Regions from separate parts of the Desulfosediminicola sp. genome, predicted to be linked through region 3. Evidence: riboswitches for the same ligand, from Rfam matches in the RefSeq annotation. Region 3 holds a riboswitch; each other region holds the start of a gene.

Evidence for each region. Region 3 has a riboswitch for cobalamin ahead of ACN5NT_RS07715 (AIR synthase related protein). Riboswitches for the same ligand answer to the same signal wherever they lie in the genome.
Region 1: another riboswitch for cobalamin. It lies ahead of ACN5NT_RS19980 (sodium:solute symporter family protein); the one in region 3 lies ahead of ACN5NT_RS07715 (AIR synthase related protein).
Region 2: another riboswitch for cobalamin. It lies ahead of ACN5NT_RS13630 (ribonucleoside triphosphate reductase); the one in region 3 lies ahead of ACN5NT_RS07715 (AIR synthase related protein).
Region 4: another riboswitch for cobalamin. It lies ahead of ACN5NT_RS00665 (sirohydrochlorin cobaltochelatase); the one in region 3 lies ahead of ACN5NT_RS07715 (AIR synthase related protein).

The regions. Positions count from the first base shown of each region.
Region 1 covers NZ_JBLXGE010000014.1:100,758-106,168, forward strand. Annotated here, with positions in the region: gene ACN5NT_RS19970 (ATP-binding protein) at 1-1,728, opposite strand, end outside; gene ACN5NT_RS19975 (ABC transporter substrate-binding protein) at 1,725-2,852, opposite strand; cobalamin riboswitch at 3,276-3,493, shown strand; gene ACN5NT_RS19980 (sodium:solute symporter family protein) at 3,630-5,411, shown strand, end outside.
Region 2 covers NZ_JBLXGE010000007.1:228,646-234,056, forward strand. Annotated here, with positions in the region: gene ACN5NT_RS13615 (type IV pilus modification PilV family protein) at 1-189, opposite strand, end outside; gene ACN5NT_RS13620 (PilW family protein) at 194-928, opposite strand; gene ACN5NT_RS13625 (GspH/FimT family pseudopilin) at 953-1,444, opposite strand; cobalamin riboswitch at 2,900-3,205, shown strand; gene ACN5NT_RS13630 (ribonucleoside triphosphate reductase) at 3,228-5,345, shown strand; gene ACN5NT_RS13635 (anaerobic ribonucleoside-triphosphate reductase activating protein) at 5,345-5,411, shown strand, end outside.
Region 3 covers NZ_JBLXGE010000003.1:506,994-512,404, reverse strand. Annotated here, with positions in the region: gene ACN5NT_RS07730 (energy-coupling factor transporter transmembrane component T family protein) at 60-836, opposite strand; gene ACN5NT_RS07725 (ABC transporter ATP-binding protein) at 833-2,317, opposite strand; gene ACN5NT_RS07720 (ECF transporter S component) at 2,337-2,846, opposite strand; gene ACN5NT_RS07715 (AIR synthase related protein) at 2,857-3,597, opposite strand; cobalamin riboswitch at 3,689-3,881, opposite strand; gene ACN5NT_RS07710 (hypothetical protein) at 4,356-4,742, shown strand; gene ACN5NT_RS07705 (ABC transporter permease) at 4,810-5,411, opposite strand, start outside.
Region 4 covers NZ_JBLXGE010000001.1:149,117-154,527, forward strand. Annotated here, with positions in the region: gene ACN5NT_RS00660 (TRAP transporter substrate-binding protein) at 139-1,224, shown strand; cobalamin riboswitch at 1,387-1,595, shown strand; gene ACN5NT_RS00665 (sirohydrochlorin cobaltochelatase) at 1,715-2,707, shown strand; gene ACN5NT_RS00670 (alpha-keto acid decarboxylase family protein) at 2,893-4,515, shown strand; gene ACN5NT_RS00675 (SLC13 family permease) at 4,615-5,411, shown strand, end outside.

The DNA of each region.
Region 1 (5,411 bases), on a different contig from region 3:
AATCTGCATCTTCACTTCACGTCCATCAATCCAGTTGACGATGCGGTCATAATTGACATACCAGATGTTGCTTATCGGGTTCTGCCCCTCCCAGATAATTTCCCGTTTACCATCATCGTGCATTTTTCTCAGGGCACTGCTGGTACAGTGCTTGCAGGGCTCCGATAAGCGGCGGGTGACCTGGTAGCATTTGCGGCCCTCTAAATTCTCACCATAGGATTGCTTCATTTGTCTGTTCATGAACAGAATTTCATGGGTATCGAGATCGGCAACATAAATCGTGGCATGAATACTATCCATAACAGTCAGCAGTCTCTGCTGCGACTCGTTCAGCGCCTTAACCGCTCTGACCCGGGCAGAAATATCCCTGACCACATTGAGCACCACCTCCTGACCGATATATTGTATGCGCCTGGCATGACACTCCACGTCTATTGCCAAATTATTTCGATCCAACAGCCTGGTGGTAAAAAACAACTCAGTCTGAAGAGGAAGGATCTGCCCAAACGTTTCATCAATAGAGTCTCGCTCTGATTCGGGAACCAGTTCCCGGAAATTTGTCTTGAGCAGTGTCTCGCGGGAGTAACCCAGCATTTTCAAGGTCACCCCGTTGAACTCAACCAATTCCCCATGAAGGTTGTGAATAAAAACCATGTCCGCTACGCCCTCAAACAGGGTCTGGTAACGCTCATTTTCCCTGGCCTGCTGAAGATAGTTGACCATCCGGTTCAGAGAGTCTTTCAACTGCTCGACTTCCACGATACCCGTATGGCCGATCTCTTCTGAGAAGGCGTCCTTCCCTTCAGAGATCTTCAACGCCAGCGAGGAGAGTTTCTGCATGGGTTCAACCAGGGTGTAACTCAGAAAACGTGAGACGAGGAGGGCAATAATAGTCAGGGCTATCCCTGTCAGTAAAAAACTCAGAACAACTTTTACTTTGGCCTTTTCCAGCTGCTCAAGACCGGAGACGAAAAACAGCCCCGGCAATTGACTGATCGACATCGCAACATGGTCACCATCATCGAGATAATGTGCCCCGATGAAGTTCTCTGCCCCCTGCATCGACTGAACTGTGAAGTCAGTGACCTCGCCATTCAGGGCATCCCAGACCACACCGTCTCTCACCATGACCAATTGCTGGCTCTTCAGATTCTGGATGATATTTTTAAGAAAACTATCTCGTTGCAGATGATACACCGCTGCCGCAGCACCAATTTTTTTCCCCTGTCGCATCACCGGAAGATGATAGCTTATGAGCACCTCGCCCTTTTCCAGAATATCTACAATACCGAAGCTGCCGGGAGGTTTAGTAAAAACTTTTTTAAAGGGTACAGCACAGTAGTTTTCCTCAAAGGCCCTGTAGGTATTGCCGTCATTGTCCTGAACAACAAAATGAAGATCATTATCATATGAGTAGACTTCACGCAGATACTCATCCAGCTGTTTGGTGGCTCCAAGCATCAGGGTTACGCGCACAGTATTATCAAGCGACAGAGCTTTTAAACGGGTCTTGACCCTGTTGAGGCGATTATCGACAGCCAGCCCTGCCTTGCCTGACTCTGCAGCAACCCGGTCTTCGAACTCTCTGGTGAGACTTTTTGCAAAGCTGAAATACAGAATCCCGTAGACAGCAATAATAGAGACGATTACCAGACCGATAATTGTCAATGTGACCAGGGTTGAGGCTTTTCTGGAGCCCAATCCAGAGGCTTGCAATTCTCGTATCACTTTCTGAATACCTCGTCCGCCGCCAGCAGGATATCTGAAGGAATTTCCAAACCAAGTGATTCAGCCCGTTGAAGGTTGAAGACCAGCGCCACTCTTGGTGCATCTTCGATGGGCAGCGTACCGGCTTCCGCGCCGCTCAGAATTCTCGCAACTTTCTCCCCCGCAAGCTGGCCCATGGCAAAAAAATCGACGGTCGCACCACCATACAGTCCCTGCTTGATGAAGGCATAATTCAAGCCTATGGCAGGCTTTGTAGAATGGGATATATAATAACTGATAATTTCCTCTGCAGTATAGGTCTCTCCGGAACTATCGTGGAGTAACAGTGTGCCCAGGTATATGGCGCCAATCTCCGGGTCATCGTTTGCCTGGGCAATAATTTCCTGAAACTCTTCCCAGGAATGAACTTTTGTTCTGGCCACCTTGTCGACCACATTTGACACCGACTGTTGCCCAGGCAAGGACAACTCAAGATCAACCTGCCGGGAAATAGCCTTACCTGTCGGCGAAAGGTCCTCCAACACCAGAATCTTGTTATATTCATGCATGATCGACATCACTCGCACCGCTTCAAAGAAATGAAGCTTTTCATACACACCGGTAATCCTGCCACCGGGGTTTTCGCGGCTACTCATAAAGGTATATTGGGAGTTATATTCTTCCGGCTGAGCGTTCATCCCGCTGAAGACAAAGGTCTGGTTTTTCATCCCAGATGAAAGAGCAATGGTTTTAAACGCGTTATCATCAAGGGTAAGGACAACATCAGGCTGATATTGCTCTATTTCCTGAATAGCCAGTATTGCCTGCTGTTGAATAAGAGCGGGGCTATTATTGGTGCGCTTGGTATCCATATAATAGGTGCGCACAGCCAGATTCTCATCAACAATCCAGCCTGATCTGGCCAGGCCTGCTATCGCACCGTCATGCTGGGGCTGACCGCAGAGGTGCCCTGCTTCATAACTGTGAACGATGAAGAGTTTCTTTATCGCCGGAGAAGATGCTGAGAGTTGAGCGCTCCCCTCGTGCGGCAAAAGAAGTACCAGCACCCAGAGGGAACACACCAAACTTTTATTTGCAACTTTTCTTAATTCTGACAACACTTTACGTTCATGCACAGATACCATAACGCTCTACTCATTTAAATAAAAGAGAAGCCTACCTACACGAAACCATTGCCACATCAGACTGATGTCGCTGTTTTTATAGACGAACAGAAGCTGAATGTAAACTACTCCCCAGCAGGCAACAACAGAAAAATAGTCCCTTTCCCCTTATCGTCACCAGCTGACGACACTCTACCAATCAACTGAAAACACAACTTTTTCTAAAAAAAATGACATTACCGTTTTCCAATATCCCAACTGAGTCTATACAAAAGATGTCGTAAACTTCTGAATAGTTCAATTAATCCTTTAACATATCAGGCAATGAACCGGCTTGACTATTTTTTGTATATACACTATTTCTGCAAGGCGAATTGGCCTTTTTCCTGATTCATAAATATTGGAATCAAGGGCTTAGCAACAAACACAACAAATGCTTGCTGGTGATCTTTAAATGATCCGGGTATCTGATCAACCATTGATCGATTCCCGCAGGGAATCCGGTGTAATTCCGGAACGGACCCGCCGCTGTGAGTGAGGACGAACACCGCATATACCACTGTACTGTAATTTCAGGTTGAAATCGGATAAACGGTACGGGAAGGTGCGGTAAGTAGGGTGATCCACGAGTCAGAATATCTGCCAACCAAGCCTATTGTTCTCGGAGAGATGGTAAATCCCCGGGCTGACACTTGTCGGTTCGGGGATTTTTCTATCTCCCTCCGGCACCAGATTGGCAACAGCATCGCGGCGTCTGATAACAGTATTGAGCGTCGCCCTCGGTTGCCGGGAGGGAGTATGAGCAGCTATTCGATATTTCTGGTTCTTTTTGGAGCCTACATTTTTTTCCTCATCGCCACGGGTTACTACTTTAACCGGAGGCAAAAAACCGTGAGGGATTTTCTATTGGCCGGCAAGAGCGCCGGAACGTTCTCCATTGGTTTTTCCGCAGCCGCATCCTGGCTGACCGCCGGAGCCATGCTGGCGGTTATCGGCTTTTTTATCCTTCTTGGCATGGGCTCTGTCTGGGGATTTGTGGCCCCAAATATTATCGCACTCCTGATTATCGCTCTTCTGGTCAAAAAGATCAGATCAATCCCAGCCATGACCCAGCCCGAACTGCTGGAAATCCGCTATGGTTCATTTATCCGCACTCCTGTGGCTATGATCATCATCGTGGTAATGATCCTCTTTGCCGTGGCCGACATCAAGGGCTTTGCCATGGTGCTGCAAATCTTTTATGGCATATCCAACCTGCAGGCTGCATTGATAGTAGGATTATCCGTCGCGGTCTATGTTACTCTGGGTGGCCTGTCTGCGGTCATTGCCTCCGATACTGTGCAATTTCTCTGCCTGTCATTCTTCGTGCTGATTTTCTCGGTCCTGGTCATGGGCAATGGCGCTGAAACCAGCAGCCAGGCGATATCTACCATGGTTACAACCACAGGTGCGGACTGGTGGAACCCACTCTCAATCGGTTTGCCTATGGTACTCATCTTTAGCGTTGCCATCATCCCCGGCTGGATAACTGAACAAGACCCCTGGCAGAAAGTATGGGCAGCAAGAGACTCCCGGTCAGCACGCAACGGCATGCTCTTCGGCTCTTTATTGGTCACTCTTGTTTTCGGAGGCTGTGCCTTCATAGCTCTGGGCCTGAGAAACATCTATCCTGATATTGCCGCGGCCGGCTTTCCCATGGGAATGGCCCAGGCAGAGCCTGCTCTTTTGCATTTCATCGTCAGTCAGAACTATTCAGATATTATCGTGGCCCTCTGCGCTGTAGCGCTTGCTGCTGCTGCCATGTCCTGCGCCGACACTTTTGCTGCGTCTGGTGCCTCATGCGTGGCCCGTGATATATATCAACGACTCTTCCATCCCGCAGCATCGATGAGTGAAATGATGCTGGTCAACAGGCTGAGTGTGCTCCTTATCATCGCCTGCGCCACCATTGGCTCTTTTCTGATTGACTCGATTATCGACGCCATCCATATCGCCACCTTCATAGCCAGTGCCTCGTATTTTTTCGCGTTGATGGGAGGTATGTACTGGAAAGGAGGAACCGCAGCAGGAGCGGGGGCTTCCATGTGTACCGGCTTTTTAAGTCAGTGCGCTTTTGTAGCCTATGATCTGTTCAACACCCTGCCCGGCGCGCCACCCGCACTTGAGGCTGTGCATCCAATCCTGATGGGACATGGCGTTATAGTCGCCATGGCTGTCAGTGGGCTCGTTTATTTTAGCGTATCTCTCGTTACCGCTCCTTCGCCGACATTCAGGCTGGCACCATTTTTTGCCGATGAGGGTAAAGTATTGGCAGCAGCAGCACCTCAAAACAATTTCCCTGAGCCGGTCTTCCCCCGTGAAATGACTATTACTGAACGCATCGAAGAGGACCAGATTTACCTTCGCGCCCAGGTCATTCTGCCCCGGGATCTTACCTGGCAGAGCATTGTAAATCTCATTCCACAGGGCTTTGCCCACTGGATCGTTTTCTCTGGTCAGGATTCGATACGGAGATGTACGGAAGCCGAGATCCAATCCTGCGTCTCTTTCACCTGCGGGGAAACTGTGCAGAAAGGTTAC
Region 2 (5,411 bases), on a different contig from region 3:
CTCCAGAGAGAAGAGTTGCTCAATCTGGTCAGATCCCCAATCCGAGGCCACGGTTATTCTTTCCGCCCTTGCATTACCCTTGATGCCGGCAACCTGCATTGACACCAAAGATAAAATTCCCACACCAAAAACAACAATGGCAATAAGGACTTCAATAAGGGTAAAACCACTTGTATCTCTTATGCTCATAGTGCTATAACCTCAGGTTTCTGCAATCGACGGTCATAATCTTGAATCGCCTTCGGTAATTATCATTAAATTGCCACTTATCTCCGGACAATGTTCCTTTGTTATAGGCGGCAATATTGGATGCAGGGTTATAGATGAATGAATTTTTAAAGGAAGAATCCGGTTCTTCCGCCCTGGCAATGATTGAGACAACAACAGTTTTTACCAGATCCTCGTCTGATGTTTCCTTTTCATCCTCATCAAGGTACATGAACTCTATCTTCTCGATGCGCTCTGCTACGATTACCGGCCCACTGCCACTTTTAACTTCCCAGTGACCGCTTCCCTTATCTTCGGTATCAATCGTGCCATTAGCAGCAGTACGACGTAGAGCTAAAACACCATTGTCTTCTTTGAGGTCGTACGCGATATGTTCGTCTGTGTCTGAAACGTCACCATCCTCATTTCGATCGATGGTGAAATAGATAAGGTCAGGTTTAATCTGGACGATCTTACCAGTGCCTTCTCCTATGGTGCTCAGCTCAGCACCGTTATAGCCTGCCATTCGTATATCACGGGCCAGCAGTTTCATTGCCGCACGGATATTTTGCTGCATCTCAGTGACATCGAGCTGGGCTTCGTATACATCCTGCTGTTTGGCGTAAATTTGAAAAACGGCCATCATAACCATTAAGCCGACAGCCATCGCGATAAGGAGTTCTACAAGGGTGAAACCTCTTTCTCTTGATCTTCTGTTCATCTTTTGCACCCGCAATACCCCACCCTAATTAATTTGGATTGAGCCTGCAGAACTCTGACTCAACTCTCGTGTTCTGCTTATTTTCGTATGGCCAAGCTCGATTTTGCCAATTGCTCCTCCAGACAGGCCCATTGGGTCAAATCCACTCTCATTTGTCTCATCCTTATTAGCAAAAGAAGAATTCAGAATACAAATACCATCAGCCATACTTCCGCCAGCAACAATGTTGCCCGCAGAATCCTCAAATGAGTAACTTGAACTACCTGTACAGGAAGGATCTACATTAAAAGTGAAGTAAACCGTTCTATTTGTCTTTACGGCATACACCCTGGCTTTTTGAAAAGATGCATACATCTCCTGGGTGGTTGCCTTTAAACGATAATTGGGAACCCATTTACCTAAAGCAGAAAAAGAAATTCCGCAGAGAATTGTGATAACAGATACCACAACTAAAATTTCTATAAGAGTAAAGCCGCAACAGCTCTTTATTTGGGCCTCACCATAATATTTCTTCACAGAATACACGTTTCCCCCACTGATTATCCATGCGGTTTCGAGATTATCAGAAGAGCAATCTCCTGAACATCCAACACAACACAAATCGAGCCCAACACATCACTATCATTATACATTTCTACAGACAACTAACAGACTAAACCAGTTCAATCAAGAACTAAAGTGAATATTATATACAATTATTTAATTACTTAGAGCTATCGACACGAAACAAAAAAATAAAGATCTGAGGTTTGAAGGAGAAAAGAAAACACATGGTACACTAGAAGCGAAACACACAATTCCACATCACATTATAAGAAGGGCCAACTTTCTATTTATTTCTTATCGATCATTGAACTCAATTCACCTAGCGCAAACATTCAGCACCGGAAAAAATAGAGGAATTTATGAAAGCCCTATAAATGAAGACATTTATTTTTTTATGATGGTAATTATTTCAATAGAATTTCCTATGTCACAAACCTCTACCAGATTAAGAACAATAACAACTTCGTGGAGCATTCAATTTTGTTTAAAAAAATGTTTTTTGCTCGGAATTATGTTCTTAAAAGTTGCCATTAATATTATTAAAATATCTGATTATCCCTAATCTTCAGCTTGAAAGGTTAGGAAGTAGACATGTAATGTGGAACGTGATTGATTGGCAAGTGACCAATCCCCGGAATAGCTCCGCAATCGGCTTGTAGAGAAGTGCTTTTAGCTTTAAGTTTGTACTCCTACCACCTTTCTCCGCACCCCTCACTCCGTGAAGCTGATCCTCAATGGTAATCAGAATTATTCATCCAACAACCTGACTAAGGTCGATAACCAGATCACAAGCAACCGCAAAGGAACGCCAGGCGGCACTGAGTACCGCTTGGCACTCGTTGGTTTCACAGTCTAGACCTGACTATAGAGTCACAAGCAGAGCGCCTTTCGCGAAGTACCCCCCTAAAGAAAACAACAGTTTTTCTGCGACAACACACTGCTTTTACTAACTTTTTCTTAGTAAATTACAATACATAATCAGATTGTGTCCACGCGCCAGGCAGTGGTCGATCTCTTCTCGTCTCTAATGGAGAAATCCATGAAAAAATTTATCTATCTCATTAGCACAACCCCAGTATTTGTCGCAGGCGGCAAAAATCATGGAGATGTAGGATAGGGAACGTGTCGATCAGGGGGGACACCGGCAGTGAAACCGGAGCAGCTCCCGGAGACAATGCCCAGGATAACCAAAGTCCTTAATCTTCAGTTGCCCGAGACCAACCGCCGCCCCATTACAAACCGATTCTGAGATTACTCACCAGATGTGATGGGGCTCAAAAGAACACCTGATTTTTTTTCCTCACACTTTCCTTCCTACTTCAACCGAACTTCGCATAGAAACGATTTCGTTAGCAGAAATGCGAACAACTCCAGGGCGGAACACATTATCTAGTGGTTGACTTTGCCCCCTCGCACAATATAAAGTAGGCGCCTCATTGTATTGGTTCACTTCAGGTGAAGTGTGGCAACAGGGAATCTGGTGAGAAGCCAGAACTGTCCCGCAGCGGTTATCAGAAACGAAAACCATTCAAATGCACTGGAACTGTCAGGATCTTCATCCGGATTTTTTTCGTATGTAAACCAGATAGTCCGGGAAGCTATGGTGATTAGGCAACAGTGGTTCTTACCAGGCACGACCTGCGCGAGAATCCCACTTACGCCGTTGTTGATACCAGCACTACGGCAAAATGTCTGAAAGTCCGAAGACCTGCCAATACCTCACAGTCATTGACCACCTTCGAGGAGAGGAGTTATGTCAGCACATCCAGCAGAGATCCGACCGCTTGGCCTATATAAGATCAGAAAACGGAACGGTGAAGTTGTTTCGTTTGAATCACACAAAATCACAATGGCCATAGCCAAAGCAGGTCTTGCAACCGGCGAGTTCGGTAAAGACGAAGCCAAACGACTCAGCATTAAGGTATTGTCACTGGCACACCAGATAGTTGAGGGCATACCTGAAGTTGAAGAGATCCAGGATCTGGTTGAAGAGGCTCTGCTCGCCTCACCCCACAGGAAATCAGCCAAGGCCTACATCCTCTATCGCGATCAGCAGAATCGCCGCCGCGAGATGATCGAAGAAGCCGATGTGCAGCTCATCGACAACTACCTCGACCGGCTTGACTGGCAGGTGAATGAAAACTCCAATATGGCGTATTCACTTCAGGGGTTGAACAACTATATCGCCAACGAAACCAGCAAGACCTACTGGCTGCACCGCATCTATCCCCCCGAGGTACGGCAGGCTCACGAGAGTGGCGACCTGCATATCCACGACCTCGGTCTGCTCTCTGTCTACTGTGTTGGCTGGGATCTCCAGGATTTGCTCAAAAAAGGCTTCCGTGGCGTACCAGGCAAAGCTGCTTCTGCTCCGGCTAAGCATTTCAGGAGTGCGATGGGCCAGGTTGTCAACTTCTTCTACACCCTTCAGGGTGAGGCCGCCGGTGCCCAGGCTTTTTCAAGCTTCGACACTTTGCTTGCCCCTTTCGTCCGCTACGATAAGCTGAGCTATAAAGAGGTAAAACAGGCAATTCAGGAGTTTATTTTTAACCTGAATGTACCGACACGTGTCGGCTTCCAGACACCTTTTACCAACCTCACCATGGATCTTCAGCCGCCATCCACCTTACGCGACCTGCCGGTTGTGATTGGCGGGGTTGAGCAGGAAACCTGCTACGGCGACTATCAGGCTGAAATGAACATGATCAACGAGGCCTTTTTAGAAGTTATGTCTGAGGGTGATGCCAATGCCCGTGTTTTCACTTTTCCCATCCCAACCTACAATATCAGTCCGGACTTCAACTGGGAGGAAAAGAGCCTTGATAAGCTCTGGTCGGTGACGGCCAGATACGGCATCCCCTATTTTGCCAACTTCGTCAACTCTGACCTCTCCGTGGAAGACGCCCGCTCCATGTGTTGCCGTCTGAGGCTTGACACCCGTGAGCTGGAAAAACGAGGCGGCGGTCTGTTCGGCGCCAACCCGCTCACCGGCTCCATCGGTGTTGTCACCATCAACCTGGTTGCACTCGGTTACCAGAGCAAGGATAAGACCGAGTTTTTTGAACGGTTGGATGCTCAGCTGGCAATTGCCAGTGCAAGCCTCGAACTGAAACGCAAGGTGCTCGAAAACTACACCACCAAGGGGCTTTACCCATACACCAAATATTATCTGCGCAAAGTATATGAGCGCTTTGGTCGCTACTGGGAAAACCATTTCTCCACCATCGGCGTGATCGGCGCCAACGAGGCCTGTCTCAGCGTGGTAGGAGATGGTATTGCCAGTGCTGAAGGCAAACAGTTTGCCGAGGAAATTCTTGATTATATCCGTGAGAAGCTTTCCACCTTTCAGGAAGAGACAGGCAACCACTACAACCTTGAAGCCACCCCGGCTGAAGGTACCGGTTTCCGTCTGGCCCAGATAGATCAGAAGCGCTTTCCGGAGTTGACCACCGCCCTCAGAACAAGCGATGGCAAAACCCCGATCTACACCAACTCTACCCAGTTGCCGATTAACTACAGTGACGACATCCATGAGATCTTAGACCTGCAGGACAGCCTGCAGACCAGGTATACCGGCGGCACAGTCCAGCATATCTTCCTGGGCGAGGCTGCACCTGATCCTGAGGCAGTGAAGAACTTCGTACGTTCAACCTGCAACAACTACCAGATCCCGTATTTTACCCTGAGTCCGTCATTCTCTATCTGCTCTGATCATGGCTATGTAAATGGAGAAGTTACCTCCTGCCCAACTTGTAATGCCGACACCGAAATTTACTCACGTGTTGTCGGTTATCTCCGCCCGGTACAGCAGTGGAATGAAGGAAAGCAGTCCGAATTTGCCCAACGTTCCCACTTCACAGTGGTGAAATAGTGCGGTTAGGAGGTTTACAGAAGTTCAGCCTCTCCGATTTTCCGGGAACTCCGGCTGCCATTATCT
Region 3 (5,411 bases):
CTCCAATTGATTCTTGTTCGGATGCTGTTTCAAGCTCAGGGGTGTAACGTCCACAACTCTCAGAGTAAAAAATATGAACTCCTGCTTCTTATGACGACTCCGACGAAAAAGAGTAACAGACAGGCAAGCAGGATAAAATAGTCGAACATGACAAGTTTCGCTTTCTTCATTACAGTCCAGTTGTTTCTGCAGCCGAAACCTCTGTTAAGCAAGGCAATTGACAGGTGCTCAGCAAGGGATATCCCCTGAATTATGAGAGGGATCATAATAGAGATCCTGGCCTTTAAGCCTCTCAACCACTGCCCCGTTTCCATATCGACACCGCGCGCCCGTTGAGCATTAATTATCTGCTCTTTCTTGCGGTTGAGTTCAGGGACAAACCTGATCGCGGTGGTTATCACAAAACTGACAGAGGGCGGTAATCCGGTGGTATTGAAAAAATCTATAAAATCATCAAGCGAGGTGGTCTGTAAAAGGATTGAAGTCGAGAGGATCATGAGGGTAAGCCGACATAAAAAGCTCACCCCCAGCAGAAATCCTCCCCTGGTAGCGCACACACTGTCACCAAGACAGAACAGCACACCATTATTTGCCTGATCGGTGAACCTGGCCACAGAAAAAAATCCGCTACTAATACCAAGCAGTATAAAAATCGGCAGTAAAGGAAGAAGTATTGCTGCCACTTTTTTCATATCCACAGAACAGACCATACCGATCAGTAGGGTACAAAGTAGCAGGCCGGACAAAAAGAAGGGGGAGTTGAAAATCATCGAGAACACGATAACAAGAAAGAAAAGAGCCAGTTTTGAACGAACATTCACAGATAAATTTTTCATTGTCCAATAAAGTCCCTAAATTCTAAGCTTTTCAGCGCATTAGTGGTTGGCATGTTGAGCTTGATCTCGCCCTGTTCCAGCAAAATAAGCCGGGAGCAATGCTCTCTTACTAGTTCCATATCATGCGTGATCATTACAATTGCGGTTCCTCTGTCGTTGAGCTCTCTTAATCGGGATAGTATTATCTCTTTTCCTTTTGTGTCTAAACCTGTGGTTGGTTCATCAACCACCAGAATTTCAGGCGAGAGGGCCACTATTGAGGCCACACTGATAAACTGACGAATCCCCTTTGGCAGGGTGGCAGGATGATGGTCCCGGTAATCCTCCAGAGCCATGAAGCCCAGAACTTCATCGACCTTCTTCTTGATCTCTTTAGTATTTATGCCCTGCTGAACAAGCCCGAAAGCGATCTCTTTTTCCACACTTGTTTCAAATATTTGATGATCAGGGTTTTGAAAAACAAAGCCGATCGAACGTGCTATCTCAGCGCGACTAAACTTCTCGAGGGATTTCTTCTGATAGCTGACGGTACCTTTTTGTGGTTCAAGTAACCTGTTGAGGTGCATTGCAAGGGTTGTTTTACCGCTGCCGTTGTGTCCGACCAGTGCAAGAAAGTCCCGTTGCCTGATTTCCATGCTGATGTTTTTCAGTACTGGTGTTTCAGGGCGATATGCAAAAGAGAGATTGTCAACAGTCAGGACCGTCGGAGCTTCGTTGCTCGAAAGAACTGGTGGCAGCGTGCAAGGTACGGAACACTCTCCTATGCTATCGGCTTCTTTCAGCTCACCATCCTTTAGGAAGAGCACCTCATCTACCAGGGGATGACTTGTGGGAAGCTGCTGGTCCACAATGACGAGAGTAAGACCCTCTTCACGTTTAAGCGTGAGCAGCAAATCATAGAGATTTCTGCGGCCTGCAGGATCTAATTCTGAAGATGGCTCGTCGAGAATCAGCACCTGAGGCTTCATCAGCAGTACACCGGCGATAGCCAAACGCTGCTTTTCTCCTCCTGACAGCTGGTATGTTTCTCTGCCCTCATAACCTTCGAGCCCAACTGCCCGAAGAACAGAGGGGAAATCTGAAACGATTGTCTCTTTGGCGATCAGGAGATTGCGAGGACCAAAGATCAGATCTTCATAAACAGTACGGCCAACAATCTGGACCTCCGGATCCTGAAGAACAAAGCCAATGTGCCTGGAGAGAGTTTGGATTCTGTATTTGGTTACATCAATCCCGGCTATTTCAAGCTGACCGCTAAAATCCCCTTCAACAGCCTGTGGAATCAGGCCTTTGAGACAATAGCAGAGAGTTGTCTTGCCAGAACCTGATTCACCTCTTACAAGGGTGCATGTGGCGGGTGGAAGCTGAAAGCTTACATCGTTTAAGGCCGGGACGTCCCCTGTCCTGTATTGAAAAGATACCTTGGAAACAGATATTGCCGGGCCAAGATCTCTTCGTATTGCCTTGCCTTGTTCAGTCATGACAAATGTTGGGAATACATCAAATCAGTTTGCCCTTTTTCAAGCTTTTATACGCAATTGCGGCGACTAATATATTGAACAGAGATCCTGCAATGAGAAATGGCATAATTCCAAGAGCAGCACCCACACCACCTATAAAGACCATGGTGAAAGCGGAAACCACCCCGTTGAGGACAACACCGGTTAAGACTGCTGGCCAGAGCCCAAGTTTTTGTTTGATAAAACGGACAAGTATCGCCCAAAGTGCCATCTGTAATCCGATGAAAAGGTGGAGAGGTAACCCTAAGGGAAACCCGACAACTCCAGCTGTGAGCAGATGTCCGATAAAAATGACAGCAGTACCTTCAACATACCCGAAAGCCAATGCACAGAAATAGCCGGGGGCTGAATCAAGGCCGATCGTGCCCACCGGGCTTGGAATTTTAATCATCGCTCCAACTGCACTGAGAGCAACAAAGATCGCAATGTATGCAGCACGTTTTACCAGGCGCACATCATTCTTAAGGTCTGGGGCGGTAATATCTTGCATAGCAAACTCCTTAATCAGATTTCATGATGAGTTGACCAACGGGATAAATTTCGAAATGATTCAAGTCTTCTATAGATTCACGGCTAGAAAAAAGAACGCAGGTTGAAGGACCTGCTGATTTTTCAAGGTCCAGTTTGCAACCTTGGGCGGCATCGAAAATAGTTCCAGACTGTCTTGCCAGTAATTCAGCTTCTGCCCTGATGCCCCTTGAGCCAACGGGAAGGATATCATGAATCAGTGGATGTGGTCTCAGTTGCGCCACGGTGCCGCTGTGTATGATATCCATGCAGCCTGAAATAATGACTTCTCCTCCTAGTCTGGGTACTCCAAGACAGAAAATTTTGTCAGCTGCTTCTGATTGGGCAATCTTGAGGTTACTTGCCTTGCAGGTCCCTGTGGCACCAATTCCAAGACCCGTCTGCCGCGTCTCAAAGTTTTTCTCGGTGCTCACGGCAAGCTTTACATCAGGATGACCACTCATCTGCAGTTCCTTTTTGATACCCCGCAATATTTCGTCTCCAGTCGGGCTGGGTTCCGCACAGATAGAGACTGTCATAGCAACAGGTGAGGCCCCCACGGCTACAAGCTCCATGAGGACTGTTCGAGCTGTCAGGCGGCCAACAATTTCCGGCGGAGCGTTAACGAGATCCAGCTCCTTGCTGCCAACCGATCCACAGGAGTCGCAGGCAATAACCAGGGAAATACCGGATCCTATATCGATAACTTCTACATCTCGTCCTCTGTATCCCATTGACAACCACCATATTGTAAAAACAAAAAAAGCTCATAGCTGTTACCCCATGAAGGGTATAACAACCATGAGCTTTACCATTGATCATGATGCATGCGTGAATCTGACAGGCAGGCTTCCTGACTCGGTTTCATCGAACAATTGCGCCTTCCCGTAAAATACAGTGGCTTAATGCAGTGTTCTCAACCTTACAGTGGCGGGACCGTTCAGGTTTTTCACCTGATTTCCTTTTATCCGTCTTCGTTTGTCATTGCGAAGACAGCACCTGTAGCATGTATATTAAAGAAATATCAAATATTTTTGTGATGAAAAGTCAACCGTTTTTCCGGTTTCCCTTGCCCACCAAGTCGATTCTGCAGGTCAGTGAAAAGCCCGAACAGTGGAGTTGACATCATAGAAGAGCCAAAGCCTATGCTGCCGTGAACTGTTGCTGCAAAGAAGAATATCGCTGCTGCCGGCAGAAACAACTTCCAATTTACCTTCCATTGGCTATCGCCTCGCGTACACAATCTTTTCACAATTGGTTACAGCCACCTTAATGCCCAGGCAGCGTTGACCTGGAAATGGTGCTGTAACTAGTCGATTTTATAAAGGTTGATGTAGGGTTTTTTTATTGCTGGCAGGTGTCTGATGAAAGATGTCTGGGGGAGTGAAAGCGGCGCCATTGCAGATGGTCCTCCCGATTGCGGTGGATAAAAAATGCTCTATCTTTTAGATTGGTTCTACCTCAGGTAACATTTGATTTTGGAGTTTGCATTATGAAAAAGATAGCTAGCAGTATTGTGATTGTTCTGATGATGGTTGTTTTTATATGCCCATCATCAGTTTTCGCGAATGGGAGAGGCCCTCACCATAAACCGCATAAGGTGTATAAAAATCATAAACCGGTTCAGTTGCCCAACTATAAGGGGAAAAAACACTACAACCATAAACCCGCTCATCTGCCCAGGTATCATGCGAGAAACTATCGCAAGGCACCGCCTCGGTACTACCATCATCCTCGATCCTACCATAGGAATCATCTACCTTCGGTAGCAGCTTTTGCCATGATTGCAGGTGTATCCTATGCGATCATCGACAATATGTATTATCGCCAGCAGGGAGATACGTACATCTATATGGAGCAGCCGCCGGCCTATCGCTAGCGTTCAGGGATGTATAGCTTGTATGCAGAGCCGCAAAGTGAAGAATTCATTCACTTTGCGGCTTTTTTTATGCGTTTTCCTTTTTCTTTAGCAGCAGATTGACAACTGCAAAGGTCGAGGTGGTGATAATCAGCAGAAAGGACACCGCATTGATGATTGGAGTGGAGCCGTCACGTACCTGCAGGTAGAGATTAATCGGCAAAGTTGTCTCTGAACCGACCAGAAACAGGGTGGTATTAAAATTCTCAAAGCTCATCAGAAAGGCCACCGCGCCGCTGCCAATGAGGGCCGGGCGAAGATAGGGCAGGGTGATATGGCGGATCACCTCCAGCCGGGTTGCTCCCAGGTTGAGAGCCGCTTCTTCCAGGCTTCGGTCAAACTTTCTCAGCCGGGCAGAGACAACCAGCAGCACAAAGGTGGTAATGAAGGAAAATTGCCCAAGCACCACCAGCCAGAAGCCGGGACGAAAGAGGGGGATATCTATACCAAAGGTGTCTTCGAAATAGATGCCAAGGCTGTTGGCGGTCAGCAGTATTGAGATACCCAGAATAACCCCGGGAATGACCAGCGGGGTCAATGCCAGAAACCATAGCCCGCGTTTTCCCGGGAATTCTTCATGTTCAAAGAGAAAGGAACCGGCTGTTCCTACAATAACTGAGAAAAGAGATA
Region 4 (5,411 bases), on a different contig from region 3:
TCGACCGATTGCCGGAACCAATCGGCTTGGGGGTTCTGCCAGGTAACTACAGCAGCATCGTTGTCATTTTCATTTCAGGTATGTTAGCAGCTACTTCTTCAACTGAAGTTAAGCCTTTCATCCAAAGGAGGAGAACTCATGAAAGTGTTTCTGCGTCTGTTTAGTTTCTGTCTTGCCCTGACCATCTGCACCCTCCCTGCCACATCTGCACTGGCAGAAAAGAAAATCCGCTGGAAACTTGCAATGACCTGGTCCTCAACCCTCACCCCATTTGCCACAGCGCCATTAAATCTCGCCAAGATGGTGGAAGAAATGAGTGACGGCAATTTTGTCATTCGTGTTGAAGGGGCCGAAAAGCATAAAGCGGCTCTGGGTATCCTCGATATGACCAAAGGCGGCCAGTATGAAATGGGACACACCGCCTCCTATTATTGGAAAGGTAAGGATATCACCACGGTCTTCTTCTGCACCGTACCTTTTGGCATGAACGTCAATGAGCAGAATGCCTGGTTTTACCACGGCGGTGGCATGGAATTAATGAAAAAGACTTATGACAAGTTTGGTGTTCTGAGCTTTCCCGGTGGCAATACCGGTGTCCAGATGGGTGGCTGGTTCCAGAAAGAAATTAACTCCCTTGAAGACCTGAATGGCCTCAAAATGCGTATTCCAGGGCTGGCCGGTGAAGTCTTTGCCAAACTTGGTGTCAATGTAACCAATATCCCCCCGGGTGAACTGTATACTTCTCTTGATCGCGGCACAATCGATGCCCTTGAGTGGGTTGGCCCCGCCATGGATATCAAAATGGGCTTTCACAAGATCGCCCCATATTACTATACCGGCTGGCATGAACCTGCCACAGAGCTGCAATTTCTGATCAACAAGGACGCCTTTGAAAAACTGCCCAAATCATATCAGACCATGTTGATAGCCGCCATGAAAGCGGTCACCGCCGATATGTATACCGATAATTTTGCAGGCAGCGTAGACGCCTGGGCCCAGATGAAAACGGAATACCCGAATATCGAGGTGAAGACCTTTCCGACACCTGTTCTCAAGGCCATGAAACAGGCTGCAGATGAGTTGTATGATTCATATGCAGCTGAAAATCCGGATTTTAAAGAAGTACTTGAGTCCCAGCGTGCATATATGGCCAAGGCAAGAGCCTGGATCAACATTTCAGAGTACAACTACCTGCAGACAGCCAAAGCCTTGACTGAGGAGTAAAGGTACAGGTATCTTCCCGTACTCCCGCCTCACACATTACAGGCTGCCGGAGTTTACTTCCCATCCGGCAGCCCAATTCCTGCCACCCATCTCCGCGTCTGCATACCACAAATGCTCCTAATCATTGTCAAATAAATATTGACTTTTGAGCCTTCTCCATTCAAAATGTTGCTGTTTTCAGGTGCCTTTGTGCCGAAGAGGGAACCCTGTGTAAATCAGGGACGGGCCCGCCGCTGTAACCGGGGACAATTACTGCAATTATGTCACTGGCCGTTTATGGAGTTTGCAATATTTCATCACTCCTGGTTGGGAAGACGCAGTAAACGATTGATCCGGAAGTCAGAAGACCTGCCTGGAATACAGAGACGATTCTTCCGTGGACAAGGAGAATTGACCTAGATACGTGGTGATACAGGGCATCCCCGAATCATTTGATCATTCTGATCAACGTAAAGGTTCGGAACACCCGGCCACAATCCAGGAGAATTTTATGAAATTCAGCCGCTCATTGTATCTTGCAGTTACCCTCATGCTGCTTCTCTTCAGCTCCACCAGTGCTTTTTCTTCAGGCAAAACCGGCAACCATGCCAACCCCAAGACGGCCATAGTCGTTGCCCATTTCGGTAGCACCGTACCCGCCGCTTTACAATCGATCACCAATATCACCGATGCAGTGCGGGGTGCCTATCCGGAAACCGAGGTCCGCATCACCTTCACCTCAAACATTATTCGCCGGGTCTGGAAACAACGACAGGCAGAGCCTCAGCAGTGGCTCGACAAAGGGATCCCCGAAGAAGTGCTGTATGTAAAGAACTTTATCGCCACCGTTGGAGATCTGTTAGAAGATGGCTACACCAACATCATCGTCCAACCCACCCACATTTTCTATATGGAGCAGTCATACGACCTGCAGCAATACGTCAATGCGCTGGGCTCCATCAACACCATGAAAGAACGCTGGAAGCCTATTAATTCTATTGTTATGGGCCGTCCGGCACTCGGTAAGCCCGGCGACATCTACCCATACCATGAGGATGTGGACAAGGTTATTCAGACCCTGGCCGGCAACGTTGAACAGGCCCGGAAAAATAACTCCATGCTGGTATATATGGGCCATGGCAATAAATACTGGTCGACTGGCATCTATACCGAAACCCAGAAGAAAATGCGCGAACTCTATCCTGACATCGAAACGTATATTGGGGTTGTTGAAGGATCTCCGTCCGTTGAAGACGTGCTCGCCCAGATGAAAGAATCAGATAAAAAACAGGTAACCCTGGTTCCCTTTATGATCGTTGCCGGAGACCATGCTGTCAACGATATGGCAGGTGATGAGGAGGATTCCTGGAAATCTATCCTGGTCCAGGCAGGTTATGAAGTAACTCCGATACTGCAGGGGCTCGGGTCAAATGATGACTTCGCTAAAATATTTGTCTCCCATATCGCCGATGCCGCCAACGAGGCAGGAATAGAGATACGATAAGAACCCGGATATCTAGCTCAGACAACCCTGAACACCCGCCACGGGGCATCATGATTTTACCTGATGTCCCGTTTTTTTTATTCTGCCCTCCTCCTACCGTCCCCAAGTCATTTCTTGAGCCTGCCAAAAATGAAGTATAGTTAAGGTACGTGCTCTTTTACCTTTCCATCTTACAGGGAGAAATAATGAAACTTTCTCATTATCTTTTCAGTCGCCTTGAACAGTACGGCGTTCGTTGTACTTTTGGCATTCCTGGTGATTTTGCCCTTCCTCTCTACGCGGAACAGGCTGCTTATGGCATGCAAACAGTTGTCTGCACTCATGAACCCAGCTGTGTTTTTGCTGCAGATGCGTACTCCCGACTCAAAGGTTTTGGTGCCGTGCTCACCACCTACAGCGTCGGCGGCCTCAATATGATCAACCCGATGGCCATGGCCTATGCCGAAAATTCACCGGTCGTGGTCATCAGTGGCGCACCTAATGTCTGCGGGAGAAAAACTGAGCCTTCTTTTCATCACCTTGTAAAAGATTATGGCAGTCAGCATAGAATATTCAAAGAGGTTACCTGCGCCACAGCAGCACTTAACGAAGCAGCAACCGCAGCAGACGAAATTGATCGCGTACTCACCGCCTGCCTGGCTGAGAAGAGACCCGGTTACCTTGAAATCCCCATCGACATGACTTCAGTCGAAATACCGACTCCTCCTAAACCATCCGCGCCGGATCAAGATAGACCTGTCAATACCGCCGCGATCATTGAGGCAGCCGGTGAAATTTCTGCCGCCCTTGAAAAGGCCCGGCGTCCTGTGCTCTACGCCGGGGTTGGTATTCGCAGGCACGCCTTGATGGATGCAGTTCGCACCATTTCCGAATCGTGGCTGCTTCCTGTGGTCTCCTCTGTAATGGGCAAAGGGGCATTCCCAGAATCCCACCCCCATTTTGCCGGCATCTATATGGGAGAAATGGGGAGCAAACTCGCCCGTGAGACTCTCGAAGGTGCTGATCTTATTCTCTCTGTAGGGGTAATCTACTCAGACGTTAATACCGGCTTCTGGACCGCTCACCTCGAATCCTCGAACATACTCGAAATTCGCGACTCAGAGGTTCGGATATCACACCACATCTATCCCCAGCTCCCCATAGCCCCGCTTATGCAACTCCTGGCGAGCACCAGACCGGATAGTGCCAGAAAACCGGGAGTCCATCTGGTGAAAGATAAAACTTTGGCAACAGTAGATATAGATGAATCTGCACCGCTCAATACCGTGGCCCTGATTCAATGTCTGAAAACCATTGATCAATCGAAATTCAGCTATCTTGCTGATGTCGGCGATGCCTGGTTTGCAGGGCTTGAGCTCAACGCGGATATTTTTATGGCACCCGGCTACTACGCCTCAATGGGTTTCGCTGTTCCCGGCGCCCTGGGGGCAGCAATGGCAGCTCCTGATCTTCGGCCACTGGTGCTGGTTGGCGACGGAGCGTTTCAGATGACCGGCAGTGAACTCTCTACCCTGGTGGCCCAGGGCCACAAACCGATAGTGCTTGTTTTAAACAATGGATATTACAAGATGCTCGCCGCCCTCGATCAACACAGAGACTACTACAACCTGGCCCATTGGGATTATGTCGCGTATGCGGAAGCTCTGGGTTGTCCCGGTGTCCGTGTTCAGACTGCGGCTCAACTCAATCGGGCCATTCACCACGCCTGCACGATAGATGGTCCTTATCTCATAGAAGCAATTCTCAGTAGGGAAGATCACGCACCAATGATGCGCCGCATAAAGGAGTACTTCACATCACTTAAATAATGATAATTATTTCATTCATCAACATCATAGCCTGTCATAAAAAATCACCGGACAACATCGCCGGCTAAAAGGTACACCTGCATCCTCAGAGGACCTGGTATGGAAACCTGGATTATCACCGCGCTACTCATTGTAACGCTCTACCTGCTTATCTCTGAGAAAATCTCGGTGGACCTGACCGCTATCGGTATCATGGTGACCCTGGTGGTCAGCGGTATCCTCACTCCTCGAGAGGCAGTCGCCGGCTTCGCCAATCCCGCCGTTATCACCGTTGGTGCCATGTTTGTGGTGAGTAAGGGAATGATGCGTACGGGGGGCGTTGAGTTCCTTGGCAGACAGGTAATTCATTTCGCAAATGGGAGTTCTCTGCTGGCCCTCACCCTGATCCTGATAACCGTTGCCATCGCCTCTGCTTTTATCAATAATACTCCGGTGGTTATCCTCTTCATCCCGGTGGTGATGGCAATGTGTTGTGAATTTGGCCTGAGCCCTTCAAAGTTCCTGATCCCGGTTTCCTACGCCTCTATTCTTGCCGGCACCTGTACCCTTATCGGTACCTCCACCAATATCATCATCAGTGATCTCAGCAATGAATATGGCTACGGTGCGCTCACCATGTTTGAACTCTCTATTATCGGCGCGCCCATAGCCGTTATGGGTATTCTCTTTTTGCTTATAGCAGCGCCACGCGTATTGCCTGAACTGGCAAACCCGATCTGCAATATCGAAGACGGCTCCCATCGCCAGTACCTTGCTGAACTCAAGATCCGCCCGGACAGTAAGCTGGTGGGCAAGCCCGCCAACACACTGTTTCGCGACAAGCACCCCAACCTTGAGGTACTCGAGGTTATTAATAAAAGTCACATTTATTATCCGGGACGAGATACCATAACCAT